DNA from 3 places in the Colwellia sp. RE-S-Sl-9 genome. Region 3 is predicted to be linked to each of the others. Evidence: predicted binding sites of a transcription regulator. Region 3 holds the regulator's gene; each other region holds the start of a gene.
The links. The regulator LexA, encoded in region 3, represses DNA repair genes until DNA is damaged. The targets are predictions, from matches to a motif close to TACTGTATNNNNATACAGTA.

Region 1: ACM9HF_RS04910 (SulA-like leucine-rich domain-containing protein) is a predicted target of LexA. The motif match lies at 4,718-4,737, and genes of this name have one in related genera.
Region 2: recA (recombinase RecA) is a predicted target of LexA. The motif match lies at 5,971-5,990, and genes of this name have one in related genera.

The regions. Positions count from the first base shown of each region.
Region 1 covers NZ_CP182631.1:1,136,830-1,144,860, forward strand. Annotated here, with positions in the region: gene gnd (decarboxylating NADP(+)-dependent phosphogluconate dehydrogenase) at 1-939, opposite strand, end outside; gene ACM9HF_RS04895 (GDSL-type esterase/lipase family protein) at 1,161-2,234, opposite strand; gene ACM9HF_RS04900 (ZIP family metal transporter) at 3,170-3,877, opposite strand; gene ACM9HF_RS04905 (DUF1569 domain-containing protein) at 3,947-4,480, opposite strand; gene ACM9HF_RS04910 (SulA-like leucine-rich domain-containing protein) at 4,754-5,185, shown strand; gene ACM9HF_RS04915 (YchJ family protein) at 5,231-5,734, shown strand; gene ACM9HF_RS04920 (diguanylate cyclase) at 5,815-7,092, opposite strand; gene ACM9HF_RS04925 (ABC transporter substrate-binding protein) at 7,107-8,031, opposite strand, start outside.
Region 2 covers NZ_CP182631.1:1,981,536-1,989,566, reverse strand. Annotated here, with positions in the region: gene ACM9HF_RS08450 (efflux RND transporter periplasmic adaptor subunit) at 195-1,289, shown strand; gene ACM9HF_RS08445 (efflux RND transporter permease subunit) at 1,298-4,360, shown strand; gene ACM9HF_RS08440 (sulfite exporter TauE/SafE family protein) at 4,474-5,226, shown strand; gene ACM9HF_RS08435 (phosphoglycerate mutase family protein) at 5,247-5,795, shown strand; gene recA (recombinase RecA) at 6,045-7,082, shown strand; gene metA (homoserine O-succinyltransferase MetA) at 7,317-8,031, shown strand, end outside.
Region 3 covers NZ_CP182631.1:3,463,231-3,471,261, forward strand. Annotated here, with positions in the region: gene ACM9HF_RS14945 (sulfatase family protein) at 1-1,328, shown strand, start outside; gene ACM9HF_RS14950 (hypothetical protein) at 1,491-1,853, opposite strand; gene ACM9HF_RS14955 (lipase family protein) at 1,778-2,638, opposite strand; gene ACM9HF_RS14960 (DUF6795 domain-containing protein) at 2,635-3,288, opposite strand; gene ACM9HF_RS14965 (hypothetical protein) at 3,416-3,910, opposite strand; gene ACM9HF_RS14970 (DUF1294 domain-containing protein) at 4,092-4,685, shown strand; gene ACM9HF_RS14975 (hypothetical protein) at 5,047-5,391, opposite strand; gene lexA (transcriptional repressor LexA) at 5,501-6,115, shown strand; gene coxB (cytochrome c oxidase subunit II) at 6,665-8,031, shown strand, end outside.

The DNA.
Region 1 (8,031 bases), 2.3 Mb from region 3:
CGTTGGGCCAGAAATAACAGAAGATGCTAAAACACGCTCTTCTTTAATTGCTGATAAACAACGAGCAAATACGGCTTCACCGATAAGTGTTAATGGCACACCTAAATGTAACGCTGTTACACCTGTCCATTTACCTGTACCTTTTTGGCCTGCGGTATCAAGAATGCTTTCTACTAGCGCTTTACCGTCTTCTTTATACGCGAGAATGTCCGCTGTAATTTCTACTAAGTAGCTGCTCAGTTCTGTTTTGTTCCAATCTGCAAACACGGCTTGCATTTCGTCTGCTGTCATACCGAGTAGGTCACGCATTAAAATGTAAGCTTCACAAATAAGTTGCATGTCGCCGTATTCAATACCGTTATGTACCATTTTAACGAAGTGACCTGCGCCGTCATCGCCTACCCAGTCACAACAAGGTACTGTTAGTTCGCCATTCGCATCAGCAACTTTAGCTGAAATGCCTTGGAAAATAGGTTTTACATGTTCCCATGCTTCTTTAGCGCCACCTGGCATAATTGATGGGCCTAATAGCGCACCTTCTTCTCCACCTGAAACGCCTGTTCCGATGTAAAGCAAACCTTTTTCACGTAGGTAATGTGTACGACGGTTTGAATCTTCAAATTGGCTGTTACCGCCATCTATGATGATGTCGCCTTGATCTAAATGAGGAATTAACAATTCAATAAAATCATCTACTGGCTGACCAGATTTAACCATAAGCATAATTTTACGTGGCGATTCTAAAGAAGCGACTAAGCTTTCTATTGAATCAGCACCGCGAATGCTTTTGTCTTTGGCTCTGCCGTTAATAAAGTTTTCTACTTTATTATACGAGCGGTTAAATGCTGTTACTGTAAATCCTTTACTTGCCATATTAAGGATCAAGTTTTCGCCCATAACTGCTAGGCCAACAACACCTATATCTGATTTTGCTTTCATGTTCTCTCCAAAGAAATAATTTTTATTACATTTGTTATATGCAATACATATAACGAATAAATATTATTTTTATACGAATTCAAAATTTCGCACAAATTACCTACATTTATTTATGGTTAAGATACCAGATATTAATATAACGTACAGTTACATTAATATCTGGTTTATAACTTTTCGCAATATAGAAAATCAATAATACTTATAACGTTAGTTTTAAACGCCTACCAATTCATTAGCGCTTTTATATGGCGTGTGAGTTTACCAGCATTTGCCACATGTTGCTGCACTCTTGGATGCTTTTTATAACCATTAAAGTCAAATAAAGTCATCTCAATCTTTATTTTGTTGTTTTTTTGTTCAACCTGTTTAATTGCACGTTTTACGTAATCTACCCACTTACTATTTTTTGAGGCATCCATACTTCCTAATATTGATATAAATTGTGCATTAGGGTATTTAACACTCAATTTAGTTATAAAGCTTTCGTAGGCATCAATTATATTCTGGTCTGTTGGTTCTGGCTTTAATCTTTTTTCATTATCAATTAACCAACTATCATTTTGACCTAAATTAACCACAACTACATCAGGCTGCCAGGTACTAAAATCCCATTGTGAATCATTTTTATCTACACCTGTTAGTTGGTCATAGTAATCCGGCATAATAAAATCAAACCAGCTCACCATAAAACCTATACCACTACGTGATATTGTATGAAATTCTGCATTTAATTTACGTGCTGTAATCGCAGCATATGAAAGATAATGATTTTTTTCAGATGCCCTTTTATCAATATCGTTATCTGCAGCTTCATTACCCACGGCACTGGTTACTGAGTCGCCAAAAAATGCAATTTTTCTGCTAGGCCGCTTAGGTGTTTTTGCTAATGAATAACCATTTTGCACTTCTACACCATGAAAGAAAGTACCGCCTTCGTAGCCTTCTGTTCTTTTAAATAATTCAAATTCAGTTGTTTTACTCGTAATTAAGTGGCTTAAATCATACTTTTTTAAACCTTTGTTTAATTTAAGTACGTACGGATATAAAGTGTTGCCATTAATAATTACGTTAAAGTAATTTTCCCCTTTTTCATCTTCAATCAGTAATACAAGTTTATTGCCAGTTATATTCGCCTTAATACTTGTACCCGGCCATGTTAGATAAGGTTTGTTTTTATCAGAAAAATCAATTCTCCCTGTGTACAAAAACCCCTTATCTGAGGCCAGTATCACATCAGCAACTACATTAAAAGCAGTTAACAATGTAATAAATAAAATAATAGATAAACGATTCAAAAGCTTAACCTCTATAAATTTAATTATTTAAAACTTACACCGTAAACAAGCGCTAGTCGTTATACCCATAAATTATTTACACGATAGAATTTTTTGCAATAGTTTATTTTGTTTACAATAAACAATCTAGTAGTTTTAACGATTAAAAATCTGCGACTAAATTGTGTTTAATTCTTACAGGATTCTTCATCTTGAAATGGCATAGATATAAATAAAGTTATATCTATTACTCAGACATAGGAACATACTGATATTGTTATACATCTACGTTTAAATTAAACGCTGCGTAACCAAAGTCCTTAGGTTGGTTCAAACCAATTTCAGGTTCAAAATATTCACCTTAAGAGGAAGTATCATGAGTAAAGGACAAGACAATAAGAAGAGTGCTAAAAAGAAACCACTTTTAACAGCAAAAGAAAAGAAAGCAGCCAAAACCGCTAAAAAATCAACAACCAATGTTTTAGGTAAGTAAATTCAAAAGGCCATCAATTTTTGATGGCCTTTACCGTTAATAAACAGATCATTTATCGTTTCTTCAAAATAATATATAGGTAACCTGAACTCCTACCTTGAGTTAAGATGGTTTTGCATATGTTTTCATATTTTATGGAATGGGAAACCAACTAACTTTTTTACTCATCCATACATGTGCTGTTGGCTCAAATATAGTTTCATCTACTAAATTAATAGGTCGTAATTTTAATCGAACCACTGGTCAATCGTCTAGGTTATAGCGATAAACTCTATTACCAGAGTTAAGGAAAAATTTAACATGATTTTTATTTCGGCTATCCGCAATACAACCCCATTCTTTAAATGTACCGGTAAACTCAATGTCTTTAGCATCAATAACAATACTTGTACTGAAAGCGCAGGTAGATAGTTATTACCACTCTTCTCTTTTATATACCAACGTTTAATCTATGCATTTATTTTTATGACGTTGTGATCATTAAACCGTACATACCTACCACAAAACCTAAGACTGCGCCCATAGGTGGAGCCCAATGATTTTCTAATTTAACTTTTGGTGCTAAGTCTTGAAAAACTGAATACAAAATCCCGCCTGAAGCAAATAGCATAATAGCTGCAATAATTACAGGATATCCCGATAACCAAAGGTAACCTGAAACACCAGCAACAGGACCAAGAAAAGCCATTAACGTAAACATAACTAAAATTTTACGCGTATTAAATGAAGGTGATTCGTTTAATTCACGGTAAGCACTAAAGCCCTCTGGTAAGTTTTGTAAGGCAATAATAGCGGCAAGTAAAAAGGCGTTATTATTACCCGTTGCAAATGCAGCGCCTAGTGCAATCGATTCGGGAATAAAATCAGAGATCATGGCGGCAAGTTGACTCGCAGGTGTATTCATTTTTTTCAAATAAATATCAAGGCACATAAAACAGAGTCCACCCGCAATAAAGCAAACACAAGCCCAAAGAGGTTCGGTATTTGTTATACCTTCTGGCACTAATACTAAAGCAACAGCAGACAATAACGCCCCGCCACCAAAAGCAATAACACCATGCTGAACTTCATCATTAATCCAATCTCTTTTAATGCTAGCAATTGCAGCACCTAAAGTCATGGCTAAACCAGCAAGTAAGGTGGAGATAATAACGGTAATTAACAAATACATGAGGATTTTCCAATAAAATCAAAAATGAATGAGCTGTAAAGAACAAAACAGTTTGCTATAAAAATAGAGTTAACCATTAATTTCCTGTAAATGATTATTTAAATGAATAACATGGGCGATTTCATATTCGTTTTTAGATAGCTCTCCATAAGCAAAATGTGGCGCTAAAGCTCCCTTATATTGTTTAAACTCAGTAAATGCATGAGTTAACCGTTGTAACGCGAGTTGTATATTTTGTTCAGGCGATATAAATGGTGCGCCAGGAATAGCTTCACTTAGGTTATGTATCATTTTTCCTTTTGTTGAAAATATAGCAAACGCAAGCTGACCTACTGTATTTTTAAAAGTATCAGATTTATGTTCGGGAAAACCTTGCATTGAATACTCAATACTTTGCGCGCAATGCATAAATATTTGGTAAGCGTTCCATGCACCTGTACTCAATATTTGTTGACCTGACAATGTGGCTAATTTTTTTAGTGCAAAATCTATGGTTAGCTCTTTTGGATTAACACCCAAGTTAAGCCAAATGGCTCCGCCACTTATAACGCCAATGGAAGTACCACCTATAATTGAAGCTTTTAAAAACGCTCTACGTTCCATGATCTAACCTAAACAGTGACATAACAGAACGTAGGATAAGTTATATTCATCAAAAATAAAAACCCCAAAAATATAAACATTGTATTTTTAGATAAATATCCATGTTGCCAATCAATATACCCATGCCACCTTAAGGTGTAATCAACATAAGTAATAAATTGAAGGCTATTCAACAATACCGTAAGTAATAAAAATAATTATTTTAAAATACCGCTTGATTAATGTTCATAATCGATATACTGTATATAAACACAGTATACCGAGGATTTAAAAATGTTTGCAATTAAAGACAATAATATCAGCAAGTTAAATGTTATAAAATTAGAAGCAGTAAACGATTCAATACAATGGTTAAATATTAAAGATATAAATGGAGAAGAAGCACTAACCCAACAATACTCAGAAATTTATCAACAGTACCATGTTAAAAACAAATGGATTTTAATGGTAAATCCTGAAAGTAATTCATTAGACGGCATAGAAAACATATCTAAAAATACCTTTTCAAAAATACTTAAAGTTAACTCAAATAAAGCAACCGTAAAGGTAGAAAATTTAGAAACTGCATTACGTAAAGGTAACTGTTCTGCTGTTATATTGAATAACGCTTCTTTTAATGAAGAAGAATTATCACAATTATATTTATCTGCAAAAGAAGGCAATACTCAATGTATTATTTTAAATAATAAAAAATTAATGCATTAACCTTTATCATTCCATTTAAATAGATTGAGTTAAGCGTTAAGATCTGTGGCAAAGAAATGTATACGAAAATTAAATATGCTGTGTCCATGTGGAAGTAATGCCCAATATAAAGAATGCTGCGAGCCTTTAATATTAAAAAAGCTCAATGCGGAATCTCCTGAACAACTTATGCGTTCTAGATATAGCGCTTATGCTTTGAAACACAGTGAATATATATATGAAACATACTCAAATACATCAAAAAATCAACAATCAATAAACGACATAGCCATATGGGCAAAGGAAACCGACTGGTTAAATTTACGTATTTTAAACACGAGTGAATTTAAAAATAATTCTACACCAACGGTTGAATTTGAAGCCATATATAAGAACAATGGGAAATTGTATAAAATGAATGAGAAATCTACATTCATTAAAGAGAATAACCTCTGGAGATATGTAGACGGAAGTCAGGTAAACTTTAACGAAATACCCACCCCTAAAAGAAACGATGAATGTATTTGCTTAAGTGGAAAAAAATATAAAAAGTGTTGTGGAGGTTATTAACGATAAAAATGTGAGTGTCCCATTCAATAGTCAAGAGCTCCCTTTCGGGTAAAGATTCATTCGCTTTTAGAAAAATACAATCAAGCAGCATCACCACTAACTTCAACCCTATTACGTCCATTTTCTTTGGCTAAATACATAGCTTTATCCGCATCATTTATTAATTGTTCAAAGCTTGAATGTTTATCACTAAGCATTGCAAGGCCAATACTCAAAGTAACCTTTAATTCCTTGTTTTCTACAATAAGGCTACGTTCAACTAAAGAATGTTGAATTCGTTTAGCAATTTCAACACCTCCTTCTAAATCACAGTCAGGTAAAATAATAATAAACTCTTCGCCGCCATAACGTCCTAAAAAATCAATATCTCGTATTTCTTCATTACAAATATCACAAATATGTATCAATAATTCATCACCCACTTGATGCCCAAATTGATCATTAATTTTTTTAAAGTAATCACAATCTAATAACATTAAACTTAACTTATTGTGTGTTCTCTGTTTGCGAGATAATTCCATATTTCCCCTTTCAAACAGTGCTCGACGATTTGCAACTTTTGTAAGATGATCCGTATTAGAGAGTTGCTCTAAAACACGAGTCCTGTCTCCAACAATATTTTTCATCACAGCCAAAGAGACTGTTGTTTCACTTAATTTAAGGTTCATTGTATTAAAAGCTTTAACAATACTTTCAAATTCATCTGAATGATTTGACAGCTTTATTTTTTGAAAATCCCCGCTATGGTTATTTTCAAAAGCACTTTTAACTTCATTAAGCGATATTCTAAACACAGTAGTTAACCGAGAAGAACCGTATAATAAAATTAAAATACTTACCGCGATAATGAATAAAATAAATAAAACCTGTTGTTTGATAACATCCTGAATATCATTTTGAACTATATTGGAGAGCTGAACTGAATCAGCCCTAATAATTTCTAATTGTGTCATTAACCTTGTTTTTAAATGATTTTTTATTGCCTGGCTGGCATTTTTTAATTTATTTTCATTAATTTTACTAAATAGTCGTTTAACATTTTGACTTTGACTATTAATACTATTTTGAATGATTTGTTGTTGCGGCGTTAGGCTAGGTGCTGACTTAAGTAAGTTTATTAATTTACTTTGTAACGTTAACCAATTATCAGCGTTGTAGTTACTACTGTAGAGATTATCGCTAATAGTAAGTTGCTTTAAAGTGTTAGCATGGTTTGAAACTTTTTGTGTGTAATGCTCTCGACTGAAAGCAAGTGCAATCTTTTGTGATGACCATAATATACTGCCAACAAGTAAAACAAATAACACGCAGCAACTGATGGTGAAAAAATAGATCCGTTGCGACAGACTTACTTTCATATTATTAACCCTTTTTATAGCGGTATATTTACGGCACCAGGATCAACCTGCAACATGGCTCTGCTATCGATAAAATCATTGATATTGGGCATTTCATTATATTCACTCATTTGCATTTCTATTGCCCAAGCAGCTTGAGATTTAATATTTAATAATAATGATTGATTTAAACCTAGCTTAAAAATATAGTCAGCCCAAACCCAGTCAATAAACGCAGGGGGCAAATTAAGTTCGTCGCTCATTATTTTTTTTGATAGTTCCGGGTGGGAAACAATATATGCAATCGCAACATTTAACCCTTCAATCACACATTTTGTTTTCTCAACTAGTAAACTATCGGCTTTTTTTGAAATCAAATTAAAACTTAATGTATTTACATTTTTAGTATCATGTACTGTTATTGCCCCGTTTAGTCGCTTTACCGCACTAAAAGCAAAGGGTTCCCACGGAACAATAGCGTCAACTTCATTATTGATAAAACCACCAACAAGATGCTCTGGTTTATAGTTGTAAAGTTCAACATCTTCAATTGTCTTTCCTTCTATAGCGAGCAAAGTACTTAAAAAGTATTCACTTGCAGAACCTTTAGTCACACCAATTTTTTTACCTGTAAGATCTGCTATTGATATTATCTCATCAACCTGACGAGTCAGTAGTTTTACATCGTTATCAGATTGCACAAACATAGCATGAGTAACAAATGCCTTTTTTTCTAAACTTTTAAAAGCAATGACAGAATCAGAACTAGTACCAAAATCAACTTCACCATTCATCACTTTAGTAAATGCCATTTGACCACCAATAACCTCATAATATTCCACACTAACACAAGTGTTTTCAAAAGCATTAATAGACTTAGCTATATAAAATGGAGTTGATAAAGGAGATTTTGATACCGCTATTGATACAGAGTGTTTTTCTAATCCACCAAAAGAGTAA
Region 2 (8,031 bases), 1.5 Mb from region 3:
TTTGGGCGTTTAAAAAAACTTGTTTAAAACTACATTTATAAATTTGTACTTATTAAATGAGGTGCTTTTAATAACAAAGTAAGTGGTAATTTATCGTGTTTTTATCATATTACAGCGTTTTATTTTATTAAAATAACTTATAGTTAAAGTACAATAAAGCGTATTAAAATTAAAATTAAAATTAGGGAAGCTCAGTGAAAATTAAAGTGTGGATAATTACTCTTATTGTTATTGCATTGGTATTGCTTGGTTTGTATTCATACAAGCAATATTTAATGTCGCCTAGTGGCGGTGCATCTGCTGGTGATTTTGAGCCTGCTGCAACTGTTGAAGCCACTGAAACTAAAATGAGTGTGTTTCAAAACACCGTTCAAGTTACAGGGAACATTAAAGCACCACAGCAGTTAATATTAAAAAACGAACTTGCTGGGAAAATCACTGGATTATTTTTAACTTCTGGAGAAATTGTTAAAAAAGGTAAAACGCTATTAACACTTGATACCAGTAACGAAGAGGCCAGTTTAATTGCGGCTAAAGCGCGTGTTACTTTGTCTGAGCAAACATTAAAGCGTTATAAAAATCTTGTTTCTCGTAATGAGATTAGTGCTGAATTAGTTGATAAAGCGACATCTGACCTCGCTATCGCAACATCTGAAGTTATGTCTCTTAATACTAAAATTGAAAAAAAGACCATTACCGCGCCTTTTGATGCTGTTGTTGGCTTACATAATTTAACACAAGGCCAATATTTAGATAGTAATAGTCAAATAGCTGATTTAGTTGGTGTAACTGATCATTTATGGGTTGAGTTTTCATTGCCTCAGTCGTTTTCTGAACTTGCTATTAATGAAACAGTCATGATTAACAGTTCAAATGGTTTAGCATTATCTGCCAATATTATTGCGGTAGAACCTGTACTGACTTCACAATCTCGTCATTTAACATATAGAGCGCAGTTTAGTGTGAAAAATAATGCCATTAAACCGAATTCATTAGTGAATGTAGTCGCTCCTATCAGTGATGTTGAAAACCGCATTAGTATTCCTGATGTAGCGTTAACTCATGACCAATTTGGTGATTACGTATTCATACTAACACCAGAAGAAGGTGGGCAAGGTAGTTATCGTGCTAAGCGTAAACAAGTGACGATAGCGCTGAAAAATGAAACAGACGTTGTATTGAAAAATGGTTTAGAAGAAGGGCAAACCATAGCGACTCTTGGTGCTTTTAAACTTCGTGACGGTATGAAGGTTTTTATCGCAAAAGCTGCCCCAACTGCTGAACAATAAGGAATATTATGGCCACACTTGAGTACAATAAAGCCAGCATAATGGATATGTTTGTTCGTAAACCCGTATTGTCTATTGTTTTGTCGTTAGTGATTTGTTTATCGGGCATATGGGCCGCGTTTGATATACCTGTTATTCAGTTTCCGCAAATGGAAAGCTCATCGTTAGTCATTAATACTTATTACACAGGCGCTTCAGCTAAAGTTGTTAAGGGCTTTATTACTGATCCTATTGAGCGTGTATCTTCTACAATACCAGGTGTTGATTATGTTGATTCAACAACAACAGCGGGAAGTAGTACGGTTACCGTTCATTTAAATTTGAATGAAGACAGTACAAAAGCTTTAGCCGAAATTAACACTAAGTTGAGTCAAATTCGCTTTGAGTTGCCTGAAGGAGCACAAGACCCTGTGGTGTCTGTTGTTCGTGCTGATCGATCTTTTGCGGCTTTTTATTTAAACGTTAATTCAAATAAAAACAATCCTTCTATGTTAAGTGACTACTTAACAAGACAGGTACTTCCAGCTCTTACCAGCATTGATGGAGTACAGAAGGTTGAACTCGAAGGCGGTCGAAAAATTGCCATGCGCGTAAATTTAAATCCTGAACGTATCGCCGCCTACAAGCTAAGCACCGTTGATGTTTTTAACGCTTTAAGAGCTAACAACACCATAGCAACTTTGGGATACAGCCAAAACGATCGTCAGCAAATTGATATTGTGACTAACTCTCAGTTATCTAGCGTTAAAGAATTCGAAGACTTGGTGGTAACAAAAATTAATGACGACGTTATTTATTTAAAAGATATAGCGAATATTTCTTTAGGAGCAGAAGAAGCGAATGTTACGGCAAGAATCAATAACACCAACACCATTTATATTTCAGTTTGGCCTTTACCAGGAGCTAATGAAATTTCAATTGGAGATGCACTTTATCAATCCGTAGAAGAAATAAATAAAACATTACCAGATGGTATTGATATTGAGTTTGCTTACGACGGCACGCTGTATATGCGTGACTCACTGAAAGAAATAATTATCACCTTATTTGAAACAATCACCATTGTGGGTTTAGTGGTTTTAGCCTTAATGGGATCGTTTAGAAGTGCATTAGTGCCATTAATTACTATTCCAATTTCAATTTTAGGTGCTATTTGGACTATGTCGTTAATGGGTTTTTCATTAAACCTATTAACTGTACTTGCCATTGTTCTATCTGTGGGATTAGTGGTAGATGACGCGATTGTTGTTGTTGAAAACGTTGCGCGCTATATGCGAGATGGTAAAACCCGTACTGAAGCGGCTCTACAAAGTTCAAGACAATTACTTGTACCTATTATATCTATGACATTAACCTTGGCTGCGGTATATGCACCGATTGGTTTTTTATCAGGTTTAACGGGTATGTTGTTTAAAGAGTTTGCCTTTACATTAGCAATTGCTGTGTTGTTCTCGGGTATTGTAGCTGTAACTTTGTCGCCTATTATGAGTGCCCATATCTCTCCGTCTGACGGAAAAGAGGGCAGCATGACCAAATATGTAAACGCTATATTTTTCCGTATTCAGCGTGCCTATGCAAAATTGTTAGATTTCGTTTTTACGATTAAAACTCAAATTGTTTTAGTCGCTGCCATTGTTGCAATGCTTACCGTACCCTTTTATTTATATTCTGCTAAAGAGTTAGCCCCCATTGAAGATCAAAGTATGGTAGTGGTTATTATTCAATCACCACCAGAATCGTCTATGGCGTATAACATAGAACATACTATTAAAATGGTAGATAAATTATTAACTATTCCTAACAGTGAAGCTATTTGGCAAGTGGTTTTTAAAAGTGGTGGCTTTGGTGGCTTAAACTTTGTAAAACCTGATGAACGTAAAGAAAGTGCTGAAGATCTTGTTCCTATGGTTTATATGAATTTAGTCGGGAACTCGGGGTTAGATTCACTTCCTATATTACCTCCATCATTACCAACAGCAGGGCAATTTGATGTTGAGTTGGTGATCAAATCGCCTGATTCTTACGAAACCATGAAAGGCTATACCGATAAATTGGTTGGTGCAGCTTTTGCCAGCGGACAGTTTTTATTTGCTGATACTGATTTGAAGATTGATTTACCACAAATGGAACTCAGTATAGATAGACAAAAAATTTCTGATTTAGGGCTTAGCTTTGCAGACATAAATCAACAGCTAAGTGTTTTTTTATCAAGTAACTACGTTAATCGATTTGATTCAAACGGCAAAGCTTATCAAGTTATTCCTATGGTAAATAATAAGGTAAGAGCTAACCCAGAAGATATTTTAAGTTTAACCATTAAAACGCCAAGTAACAGTTTAGTGACTGTTTCTAGCTTTGCTAAAATTAAATGGTTGATTGGTCCTAGACAACTCACCACATTTAATCAGCAAAACTCTATTAAAATCTTTGGCGGTGTTTTACCAGGGGTAAGTAAAGAAGCAGCATTAGCTACATTGGAAAAAGCGGCTGCTGATATATTACCTAAATCATATCGATTAGATTACGCGGGTGAGTCTCGCCAAATTAGATCTGAAGGTAGTACGTTAATGAGCGTATTAGGGGTTTCATCTATTATTGTATTTTTCATTTTAGCGATTCAGTTTAATAGTTTTAGAGATCCGTTAGTGGTGTTATTTGGTTGTGTACCTTTAGCTTTATCAGGCGCATTGCTTTTACCTTTTATTGAGTTAACAACAATCAATATTTATTCACAAATAGGCTTAATCACCTTGGTGGGCTTAATTGCTAAAAATGGTATTTTGATCGTTGAATTTGCTAACCATGTTCAAGAACAAGGTAAAACAAAATTAGAAGCGGTAACCGAAGCGGCTATAACACGATTAAGACCTATTATGATGACAACGGCGGCAACTGTTTTTGGGCATCTCCCATTAGTATTTGTAACAGGTGCTGGCGCAGAAGCACGTAACAGTATTGGTATTATATTAGTAGCCGGTATGTTAATTGGTACTGTGTTCACATTATTTATATTACCCGTGTTTTATTTATGGTTTGCTGAAAAACGAGAAAAAACCATTGATATTATGTAAGTAACGTACAATATTCGTTAGCATAATAAGGATAGGCAGGAGAACTCAATTCTCTTTAAAACCTATCCTTTTTTATTTCTTTAATTTAAACCACAATTGGAAAATATTCCTAAATGTTGTCTCTCTTTTCTTACGAACTCTCTTATAACGCTTTATTACTGTTATTTCTTGTGGCTTTTTTTATTGGTATGGCTAAAACAGGTGTTAGCGGTATTTCAATGTTTGCCGTGCCTTTACTCGCGTTAAACTTTGGTGGTAAAGAATCAACAGGCATTATGTTACCTCTATTAGTTATGGCCGATATTTTTGGTGTTTTTTATTATCACCGTAGCGCTAATTGGTACTATTTAAAAAAGCTATTTCCTTGGGCTGCTATAGGAGTAATTATTGGTACCTTGATAGGAGAATATGTTGATGATCAAATATTTCGTCAACTTATGGGGATTATTTTATTTGGTAGTTTGGCCCTAATGATTTGGCAAGAGCAAAATAAACGCGTAAATGTGCCTGATTATATGTGGTTCGCTATTTTAATGGGGCTATTAGGCGGTATAACGACCATGGTGGGGAACTTAGCTGGAGTGGTAATGGCCTTATACTTATTAAGTATGAGATTACCCAAAAATGAATTTATAGGAACAGCTGCTTGTTTCTTTTTAGCGGTAAATTTATTCAAAGTACCATTTCATATTTTTGTATGGGAAACCATCACTATAGATTCATTCTTATTGAATATCATAAGCTTACCGTTTATCGCATTAGGCGCATATGCGGGGGTATTTATTGTTAAAAGAATACCCAATAAACAATATAGGTGGTGGGTTATTGGTATGACGGTATTAGCGGCTGTTTTTATGGTTTTATAAAAAACTAGGATAAGGAAGATATGGAAATCGTTTTAATTAGGCATGGTAAGCCTGTCGCTGCAGTTAACAGCATGATGAATGCTATCAGCTATGTCAAATGGGTAAGGCAATACCACCTATCCGAAATATCAAATAACAGTAGGCCCAACTATCAACATGTTCAAGACTACAAGTCTCACTTTGTTGTATCAAGTGATCTTAAAAGAGCACTGCATTCAGCACATATATTTACCGGAAAATCACCTGAATTAATAGATCAAACATTAAGAGAAATGGAATTACCACGTTATAAACTTCCCTTATATTTACCTACAGTGGTTTGGCTTTATAGCTGTCGTATTTTTTGGTTACTTCGGTTTAAAGGGCACTTTGAAACTTATAAACAATCTAAAATACGCTCTATAAGAGCGGCACTTACTTTAATTCGATTAGCTGAAAAAGAAGAAAAAATAGTTGTTTTTGGGCATGGGCTAATTAATCGCTTTATTCGAAAAGTACTTATCAAAAAAGGCTGGAAATTAACAACTAAAAGTAGCGATTATTGGGGAGTAACTCAATTAAAATTATAACTGTACGCATTAATATAATTTACTGTATAAAACTAATAGAAATTAAAAGAGTAACTTTTTTTTAAATTTTTTTAAAAAGTTACTAATTAATATAAAATTGTTATTTTTCAATGGATAGCAAGTCTTGTTATTGATTTATTTTCCAGTATAAAAAATAAATTAATAAAAAACTTGATACTGTACGACTATACAGTATACTTGTTTCATTAAAATGAATTAAGCACCTAAATCATCTTGGAGCAATAAATAATGAACGAGAATAAAGAAAAAGCACTTTCTGCTGCGTTAAGTCAAATAGAACGTCAATTTGGTAAAGGCTCAATAATGAAGTTGGGTGATAACCGTAGTATGGATGTAGAAACAATCTCTACAGGTTCGTTAGGATTAGATATCGCACTAGGTGCTGGCGGTTTACCATTAGGCCGTGTTGTAGAGATATACGGACCAGAGTCTAGTGGTAAAACAACCTTAACATTAGAAGTTATCGCGGAAGCTCAGCGTAATGGAAAAATTTGTGCTTTTGTTGATGCCGAGCATGCACTTGACCCAATTTACGCAGGTAAACTAGGTGTAAATATTAATGAATTATTAGTATCTCAACCTGATACGGGTGAACAAGCTTTAGAAATTTGTGACATGTTAACGCGTTCAGGTGCTGTTGACGTAATTGTTGTCGATTCTGTTGCAGCTCTTACACCTAAAGCTGAAATTGAAGGTGACATGGGCGACTCGCATATGGGTCTTCAAGCAAGAATGTTATCTCAAGCAATGCGTAAACTTACAGGTAACCTTAAACAATCAAATACCATGATGATTTTTATTAACCAAATTCGTATGAAGATTGGTGTAATGTTTGGTTCTCCAGAAACCACAACGGGTGGTAACGCATTAAAGTTTTATGCTTCAGTAAGATTAGATATTCGTCGTATTGGTGCTGTTAAAAATGGCGATGAAATTGTCGGTAACGAAACACGTGTTAAAGTTGTTAAAAATAAAATAGCTCCTCCGTTTAAACAAGTTGAATTTCAAATTTTATATGGCGAAGGTATTAACAGCTTAGGCGAGTTAATTGACCTAGGTGTTAAGCATAACATGGTTGAAAAAGCTGGTGCTTGGTATAGCTACAATGGCGATAAAATTGGTCAAGGTAAAGCTAACTCAACAAAATATCTAGCTGAAAATCCGGCAATAGCTAAAGAATTAGATTCACGTTTACGCGCAGAACTTTTAACTAAGAAAGTACCTGAGAGTGAAAAAACTGAAAAAGTAGAAGAAGCTGCTGAATAATCAGCAATCGTTTTCACTAAAATCTCGGCATGTCCGAGATTTTTTTTGATCTAAATTTATAAAGCTTAATATTAAATTCAGCGGGTATTTTTAAAACTTATGTCATTATATTTTTTAAGTTAGAAAATATTACAATCTGTTTAGACGTCTATACGTTTAGATGTTGACATAGCCATAATGAAAAATGCTATAATCATTCAAGCTAAATTTTGTATATTCTATAGGTTGAGTCTTATGCCCATTAAAATTCCTGATCAATTGCCTGCTTTATCTATTTTGAATAATGAAAATATTTTCGTTATGTCTGAGAATAGAGCTGCCCGTCAAGAAATTCGCCCAATGCAAGTGGCAATACTCAATTTAATGCCCAATAAAATTGAGACAGAAGTACAAATATTAAGAATGTTATCGAATACACCACTACAAATTAATATTGAGTTTGTACGTATTCATGCCAACGAATCGAAAAATACACCTAAAGAGCACTTAGAAAATTTTTATTGTTTATTTGATGATATTAAGCATAAACAGTACGATGGGTTAATTGTTACAGGGGCTCCATTAGCTTTAATGGATTATGATCAAGTGACTTTTTGGGATAAAATTTGTGAAGTATTTGATTGGGCCGAAGACAACGTAACTTCTACTATGTTTTCGTGTTGGGGAGCTCATGCTGCTTTATACTATCATTATGGTTTGCAAAGGCATTTAAGAAAGCAAAAGCTTTCAGGCGTTTTTACTCATAAACCTAATGATATAAAAGAACCGCTCACGCGTGGTTTTGAAGACTTATTTAAAGTACCTCATTCTCGTTATGGCTACATAGATAGAGAAGATTATTTATCTATAGAAGGTCTCAAAATTATTGCCGAATCGGAGCAAGCCGGTGTGTATGTTGCTGCCAGTAAAAATAAAAAACAGGTCTATTTAACAGGTCATCCGGAGTACG
Region 3 (8,031 bases):
TTACTAATGCTCATAATATGGGGGCTTGGAATGGTGCGGTATGTCAAGCATCGCGTACCATGCTAAATTCAGGTCGTTCAGTATGGCAAGCCCATAAAATGGACAAAGAGTTTAACCAAGGTAAAGGGATAGATAAAACATGGGCAAAACTGCTTGAAGCACAAGGTTATAATACCTACATGACCGGCAAGTGGCATGTTGCAGCAAAGGCAGACAAAGTTTTTAATACCAGCACTCATGTTAGACCAGGCATGCCAAAAGACCACTGGGACCATTATAAAATGGTGCAACTGTTTAGAGATTTTTATGCTGGAAAAACCCAATATAAATCTGTAGAAGAATTTATGCCGGTTGGATATAACCGACCATTAGGGCCTGAGGATAACTCATGGTCACCTACCGATACAACGCAAGGTGGTTTTTATCAAGGTGGTAAGCACTGGAGCGAAGTACTAAAAGATGATGCAGTAGCTTTTATTGAGCAAGCGGCCACTAAACCTGATCCATTCTTTATGTATATAGCTTTTAATGCGCCTCATGATCCAAGGCAAGCTCCGCAAGCGTATCAAGACAAATACACAGCAGCAGAGTTATCACTACCTAAAAGCTGGCAAGCCAATTACCCAGAAAAAGACCTAATAGGTAATGGGCCAAGCTTACGTGATGCTGCTTTAGCGCCATTTCCTAGAACGGAATATGCAACTCGTGCACACCTAAAAGAATACTACGCACTAATTACACATTTAGACACACAAGTTGGCGAGATAATGGCGGCTCTTAAAGCCAGTGGAAAAATGGATAATACTTATATTATTTATACCGCCGACCATGGTTTAGCGGTAGGCGAACATGGCTTATTTGGTAAGCAAAATATGTATGACGAAAGTATCAGAGCACCTTTTATTATTTGGGGGCCAGGTATTGAAGGTGGACAAAAAGTTGATGCCAATATTTACCTACAAGACGCAATGGCAACGAGTTTAGAACTCGCAGGAGTTGAAAAACCAGACTATGTATTTTTCAATTCAATTATTGATTTAGCTAAAGGACAAACTACAAAAAGTCATTACGACGCTATTTATGGCGCATACGTAAAAAGTCAAAGAATGATCAAAAAAGACGGATTCAAACTGATTGTTTATCCTGATGCTAATAAAGTTAAGTTATTTGACTTGAAGGCAGATCCTGACGAAATGCAAGATCTTGCTAATAACAATATGTACTTATCAAAAGTTAAAGACCTGTTTTCAGAATTGTTGAGATTACAAAACAGTTTTGAAGATCAAGTCGATTTAACGCAAATGTATAAGCAATACGTAAAATTTTAATTGTTACCTCTAAAAACAACCCTTACTAAGTTGTTGATATGTAATATTAATTGTGTTTTTTGTGTAAATAATTTTTTAGAAATAAAAAATCCGATGGGCTAAGGCTCATCGGATTTTTTCACATTAATAGTTAAAGGTAGTAATTACCCATGTAGTGTATCTTTAAAATACACGGTCAATAGCTTGTTTTGCTGCGGTGTATAAGGTTTTTATCATTAAACCTAATACCCAACGAATAAACTTAGCACTCATTTCAGTAACCGCTTGGGTTCTTTTTCCTACAAACACTAACATGTGTCCTAAAACTCCTCTTAACTCTTCGGCAACTTCAGGTGACTTAGCTATAGATTCATGTAAACAACGTGCGAGAATGTCGTAAAACGACAAGCCAACACCTAGAGCTGCTTGTCCAGCAATAACCCCATATTGGCCTGTTGTTTTTAATAGTGTTAATAATGCATCAGTAATAATTTGCTGCCAACGCTGTGAAAATGAAGTGTTGTAACGTTGTTCGTATTTAAGCACTGTATGATTATGATGTAAGGTTTTAAATGAGCCCCCATGCTAGTGTAATCTTTATAAGCTTTTACTGTATTAACATAACCCGGTGTTGATTTTGTCATAGAATGAGCTCCAAGACTAAAAGACGCACCACTATTCATTGCTGTTTGATATTCGCCTACCGTATGAGTAAAGGGCCAAACAGGTACACTGGGTACGGGATCTGCCCCATGAGTTACACGGTAATGCTCAATATTCATCGCTGCTCTGTGAACTGAGTTACTAAGTACTACGCGTGGGGAACCAAAGGTATAGAGCTTTGTTTTAATGCCCGATTCACTTGCCCAAATAGCCGTTAATTCAGCAATAGCACCACCTAAACTATGCCCAACAACGTGCAAGCAACGGGGTTTGTGTTGAGTTATATATTGATTAAATGCAGGGCGCATACTACTGAATGCTTTATGAAACCCAGCATGTACGGCTAAATTTTTAGGTCCAAGGGTAACTCCTACGTTTAAGTTAGTTAACCAGTCAGCAGGGGCGGAAAATTTAGTCCCGCGAACACCAATAATATGGTGTTTTTTAAATTGTGATGAGGTGCCTTCTGCGGTTAACGCAAACCCTGTACTACGATTTAATAGTTGGTTAACTAAGCCACCACTTATGCCTTGTATTTGATTATTAGTGATTTTGAAATTATTTTCAAAATCATTGTGAAAAACCTCGTTATAGCTTGTCGATTTTCTGATGTCATAGACTCTATCAGCAACGCTCGCTGCAGTGCTGGGTGATATTACTCCATTCATAATTTAACTGCCTTCCCTGTGCCTTGTTCTGTTAGTTTATTAAAATTACCATCATGGATGCGGTATTTTGTTTCATTATCAATATGTAACCAAGTTGGTATATAATCCTCATCCCAACGGCAAATGCTAGAGGCTGTATGGTTAAGGTGCTCATTCTTATTATTTTTGAACTGAAAACTCACGCGTTTATTGCTTAATTCGCAATTTAAAAAAGTGAGCTTTTTAGTAAATTCTGGTACTTCTTTATAATCCCGAGGAGTTGCTATCCAAAGGGGAATGGGAGCTCCGTCACGATCAATAGTAATTTGTTGCGATACCCTATCTTCTGAAAAAGGTTTACTCGGAATGGAAGAGCGAATATTTTTTTGTGGAAAATAAAAATGCCCTTTATTATCCGTAATAGCCGTGTCTATATGATCTTTGCCATCGATATACATTAACGAACGTTTAATCTCAATACTAGCAACAGGCTCACCATTTTCGGTGACTATGCCATTGACTTCAGAACATAAAAATACGTCTTGTTTTTTAAACCAACCAAACATATCAACTCCTTGACTTATAATAGGAAAAGCAAGCATACATGGAATAAGTAATAACAAGATAAAACGAGGGCGAGAAAGAGAAGTGCGTTTTCTGCGTTTATTCATTTGCTATCCTTGCTGAATATTTGCCGATATCTTATCCAAGAGATCCAAAGAAGTAAATATGGCTTACTTTATTTTACCTGACGTAGCTTTATAACAAAGACACTAATTTCACTATAGATTTGGCGTCTTATCTATAACCTGCCGCTTGTTTAACAAAGCTAAAATGGGTTAACACTTCTTCAAGTTCTAATTTTATTTGAGCGCGTGCTTTTTTAGTATCGTTTTGGGTATTTGAAACAATCGCCATGGTAGTTGGGTGCACTAATAAGTCTTTAGCGTAATAACAAATAGGTGAGTCAACTTCGGGTAGTTTACCGTCAGAATGATAATCGCGCTCAATGTCATCAAGCGAGATGGTGAGCATTTCATCAGAGGCAGATAAAACCGCAGATAAGTAGTTTTTACATGCACTTTCTTTATTCATAAATTCAGGTAACAGTTGCTTAGAAAGCTCAACAAGTTCAATGCTTTTTTCGGCTAATGTTTTAAATGAAGCACTTGCTATATTTACTTCAATTGTTTCTGCAAGCTGTTCGTATTGCTCCCAGTTATTTGTTTTAGTTGCGTTTGCACTTAAGGTAAATAACGCTGTGGATAAAGCAACAATTAATAAGGTCTTCATTTTACTTCCTGTAAAGTATTTAGTGATTTTTAAACATAAGCTTAAATAACAGGGGTAAACTATATCGTAATTGTACTTTTATATAAACGAATACCATCTTGAGAAATACTCATATCACCTCATAAAAAGGGTAATATTATTTATTTTTAACAAAGCTTTAAATTACTAACAGGAAGTGAAAATGCGCTTAAAAGGAAAGTTAATAAAATGGAATAACGACAAAGCGTTTGGCTTCATTGCACCTAATGGTGGTGGAGAACACGTTTTTATTCACAAAACTGCTTTTTCAAATCGTCAGCGTGATCCTCAAATAAACGATGTTATTACTTTTTCAATAAGTAAAGATAAGCAAGGCCGCTATTGCGCAGACGAAGCAACATATGCAGGTGAAAAGTTAAAGAAAAAACAAGCTAAAAGTATTAGTAAGTTTTCTATCTATTTATCGGTTATTTTTTTAGCAAGCATAGCATTAGCTTTAATGATGGGATATTTACCTGAAAATATTGTATTTATATATTTAGGTATGAGCTTTGTTACCTTTTTTGCGTATGCGCTTGATAAGTCTAAAGCAAAACGAGGGGCGTGGCGTACTCCAGAAAGCACCTTACACATTTTAGCTTTAGTTGGTGGCTGGCCAGGTGCTGCAATTGCACAACAAATGCTTAGGCATAAATCTCAAAAAAGAGACTTTAGAATTGTTTTTTGGTTAACGGTTATTATTAATTGCTGCGCGTTAGTATGGTTGGTGTCGTTTAATGGCAAACTTATTTTTTAACACTACACTAAGGTATAACTGCTAGTATTTAGCTTTTATACCCGTTACCAATCAAGATGCGTATTTCAGAGCACTTGAGCGATATCAATTCAAGGCAATGCTTTGCAATAATGGTCGTTCCCTTATAAAAAGCATTAACGAAGAAGTGATTTTGCTCAAGTGCTTCTTCGATGGGTCTAAAAACAATTTATGCTTCGTTATTAACTTTAGTAAGGGAATAACCATGACGTAAACTTAATGCCTTGCATACATGGATGTATGTACTTAGATTTTGTTTGGAACGTAAAATCTGTGCCTAAATTGTTTTTAGTTCCCACTGAAACCTGCATCTTGAATGGTAACGGGTATATACACCATCGAGCTAGCTAATCTTCCACGCTTTAAATATCGACTCGGTTACTCCCAAGCTTACCAGAGCGCCAGAATGTAGGGTTTCAATTTCTTGTAATACCATAGTAATAAACTTATCTGGCGAGGCTATATTATTTTCGTGACAATAACGTGTGATGGCAGGTTCAATTTTACTACCCTGAATTCTGCTACGAATGATTTGTGCAATCACTTCTTTTCGTTCGGCTCTGTACTGAATTCGGTAGCTGTCTATCTCTCCTAACGAGTCTTTAACTACATCATATTGCTCGCACGACTTTATATACGCCCATTGAAAAAGCTCTAACGCGGGAAGAACATCATTCATTCTTTTCATAAAAGTTACACAAACCCCAACAAAACCAACAGGGTTGCGTTTATTTACAGGCTGTATATACTAACAGTTATCACTGTTGAAAAACACAGGTTATAACCTAAGGAATATAATGCGCCCATTAACTCCCAGACAAGAACAAATATTTGATCTGATTAAAGAAAAAATATCTGAAACGGGTATGCCACCTACACGTGCTGAAATAGCTGACTTTTTTGGTTTTAAGTCGGCTAATGCTGCTGAAGAACACCTTAAAGCGTTAGCTAAAAAAGGTTATATAGATATGCTACCGGGCACTTCTCGTGGTATTCGACTTACTGAACAATTTGTAGAGCAAGATGGCTTGCCTTTAATTGGCAGGGTTGCTGCTGGTGAGCCAATTCTTGCGCAAGAGCATGTTGAAGAGCATTACAAAATTGATGGCACTATGTTTAAACCGTGCGCCGACTATTTACTCCGTGTAAATGGTGAGAGTATGAAAGATATTGGTATTCTTGATGGCGATTTACTCGCTGTGCATCAAACCACTGATGTAAAAAACGGACAGGTAATTGTAGCAAGAGTCGAAGATGATGTTACGGTTAAGCGTTTTAAGCGTGAAGGTAATGTTGTGTATTTACATGCTGAAAACGAAGAATTTTCACCTATTGTTGTTGATTTAACAACGCAACAATTTAATGTTGAAGGTATTGCTGTTGGTGTTATTCGTGCCGCTGATTGGATGTAATATTTATTTGTGTTTGTTACACCAAACTACTTAATACCATGAACACACAGAGTTTACTTTTTAAGCGTTTTTAATTTAAAGTAAATTCTGTTTTATCTCCTTTTAGTCCTATTTTTAACTTTAGTTCCTCGTTTTAATACTTCAATTCTCTCAATTCAGGTGATTGCTCACTCTTTGATCAAAAAATAATCACTTTGCTTTTCTTGAAATAAAATTATTAATTGTCTTAAATAATAGGGCTGTTTAAAAATAAAACAATCTTTAGCCTCATTACCTATAAGGCTTTCAGCATCTTAGAGTTGTTACTCTATTGTATTTGTTAATATTTATTAATGTAATAACTCTAATTTAAAATTTGACCTAGATTAATATTTGAGTAATTCTAGAATGGAAAGTATACAAAATGATATTGAGTTGAAGTTTGATACTTAACACTCGTAGAGCGAATAATAATAAATATAGAATAGCGAAAACGTTCAAAGTATGACTGTTCATTGAACAGGTTTTGCCTTTTTTGCGTTAACAGAGGAGTGAGGGAGATGTCGAGTTATGAGACGTAACCTATGTTGGCTGAGCTTGGGAAGTTTATTTTCGAGCTCAGTATTAGCAGATATGCAGTTAAATTTAACCAAGGGTGTAACTGAGGTAAGTAGAGATGTTTATGATCTACATATGTTGGTTATGTATATTTGTACTGTTATTGGTATCTTTGTTTTTGGTGCCATGTTCTGGTCAATGGTCTTTCACCGAAAATCTAAAGGCGCAAAGGCCGCATCTTTCCATGAAAGCACTAAAGTAGAAATACTTTGGACCGCTATTCCAATCGTAATTCTAATTGCCATGGCTATTCCAGCCACTAAAACGTTAATTGAAATGGAGAATAATGACGATTCAGACGTTACCATTCAAGTGACTGCGTCTCAGTGGAAGTGGCATTATAAATATTTTGATCAAAACATTGAATTTTATTCTGTTTTATCAACTCCACGCGATCAATACGAAAATCAATCAGGTACTTCAGCAGCTAAAGGCGAGAATTATTTACTTGAGGTAGATAAGCATCTTGTTATTCCTGCTAATAAAAAAGTACGTTTTTTAATTACGTCTGACGATGTTATTCATGCTTGGTGGGTGCCAGCGTTTGCTGTGAAGCAAGATGCTAACCCCGGTTTTATCAACGAAGCTTGGACAAATGTTGATAAGCCAGGTATTTATCGAGGCCAATGTGCAGAACTTTGTGGTAAAGATCATGGGTTTATGCCGATTGTGGTTGAGGTGAAATCTGAAGAAGATTATGCCAAATGGCTTGATGAGCAACATGAGTTACTTGCACAAGCTGCTGAAGCTGAAAAAGCCTCGTTAAATGCCTCTGTTCCTATGGAAGAGTTGATGACGTTAGGTGAAACAACTTATGTCGCTTATTGTGCTGCGTGTCATCAAGTGGCTGGTACAGGTCTTCCTCCTGCATTCCCTGCACTTAAAGGTAGTCCTGTTGCTACAGGTGATATAGCGACTCATATTTCAACGGTTTTTAATGGTAAAGCGGGTACTGGAATGCAAGGTTACGGCAAGCAGCTTTCGTTAAAACAAATTGCTGCTGTGGTTACTTATGAGCGTAATGCTTGGGGTAACAATACGGGTGATGCTGTGCAAGCGGCTGATGTTCAAGAGGCGGTTGGCGGTTCTACTGATAACGCAAAAGAAGCGGTTGCTGTAGTTGAAGACAAAGTTGCTGAAATAGCAGCGGTTGTTGAAGAAGCGGCTCCTGCAGAAGACCTATCAAAAGAATATTCCAAAGACGATTTGATGAAAATGGGCCAAGAAGTTTATACAGCTTCATGTGCTGCTTGTCATCAACCCACGGGGTCTGGTATTCCTCCGGCATTTCCTGCCCTTAAAGGTAGTGCTATTGCCCT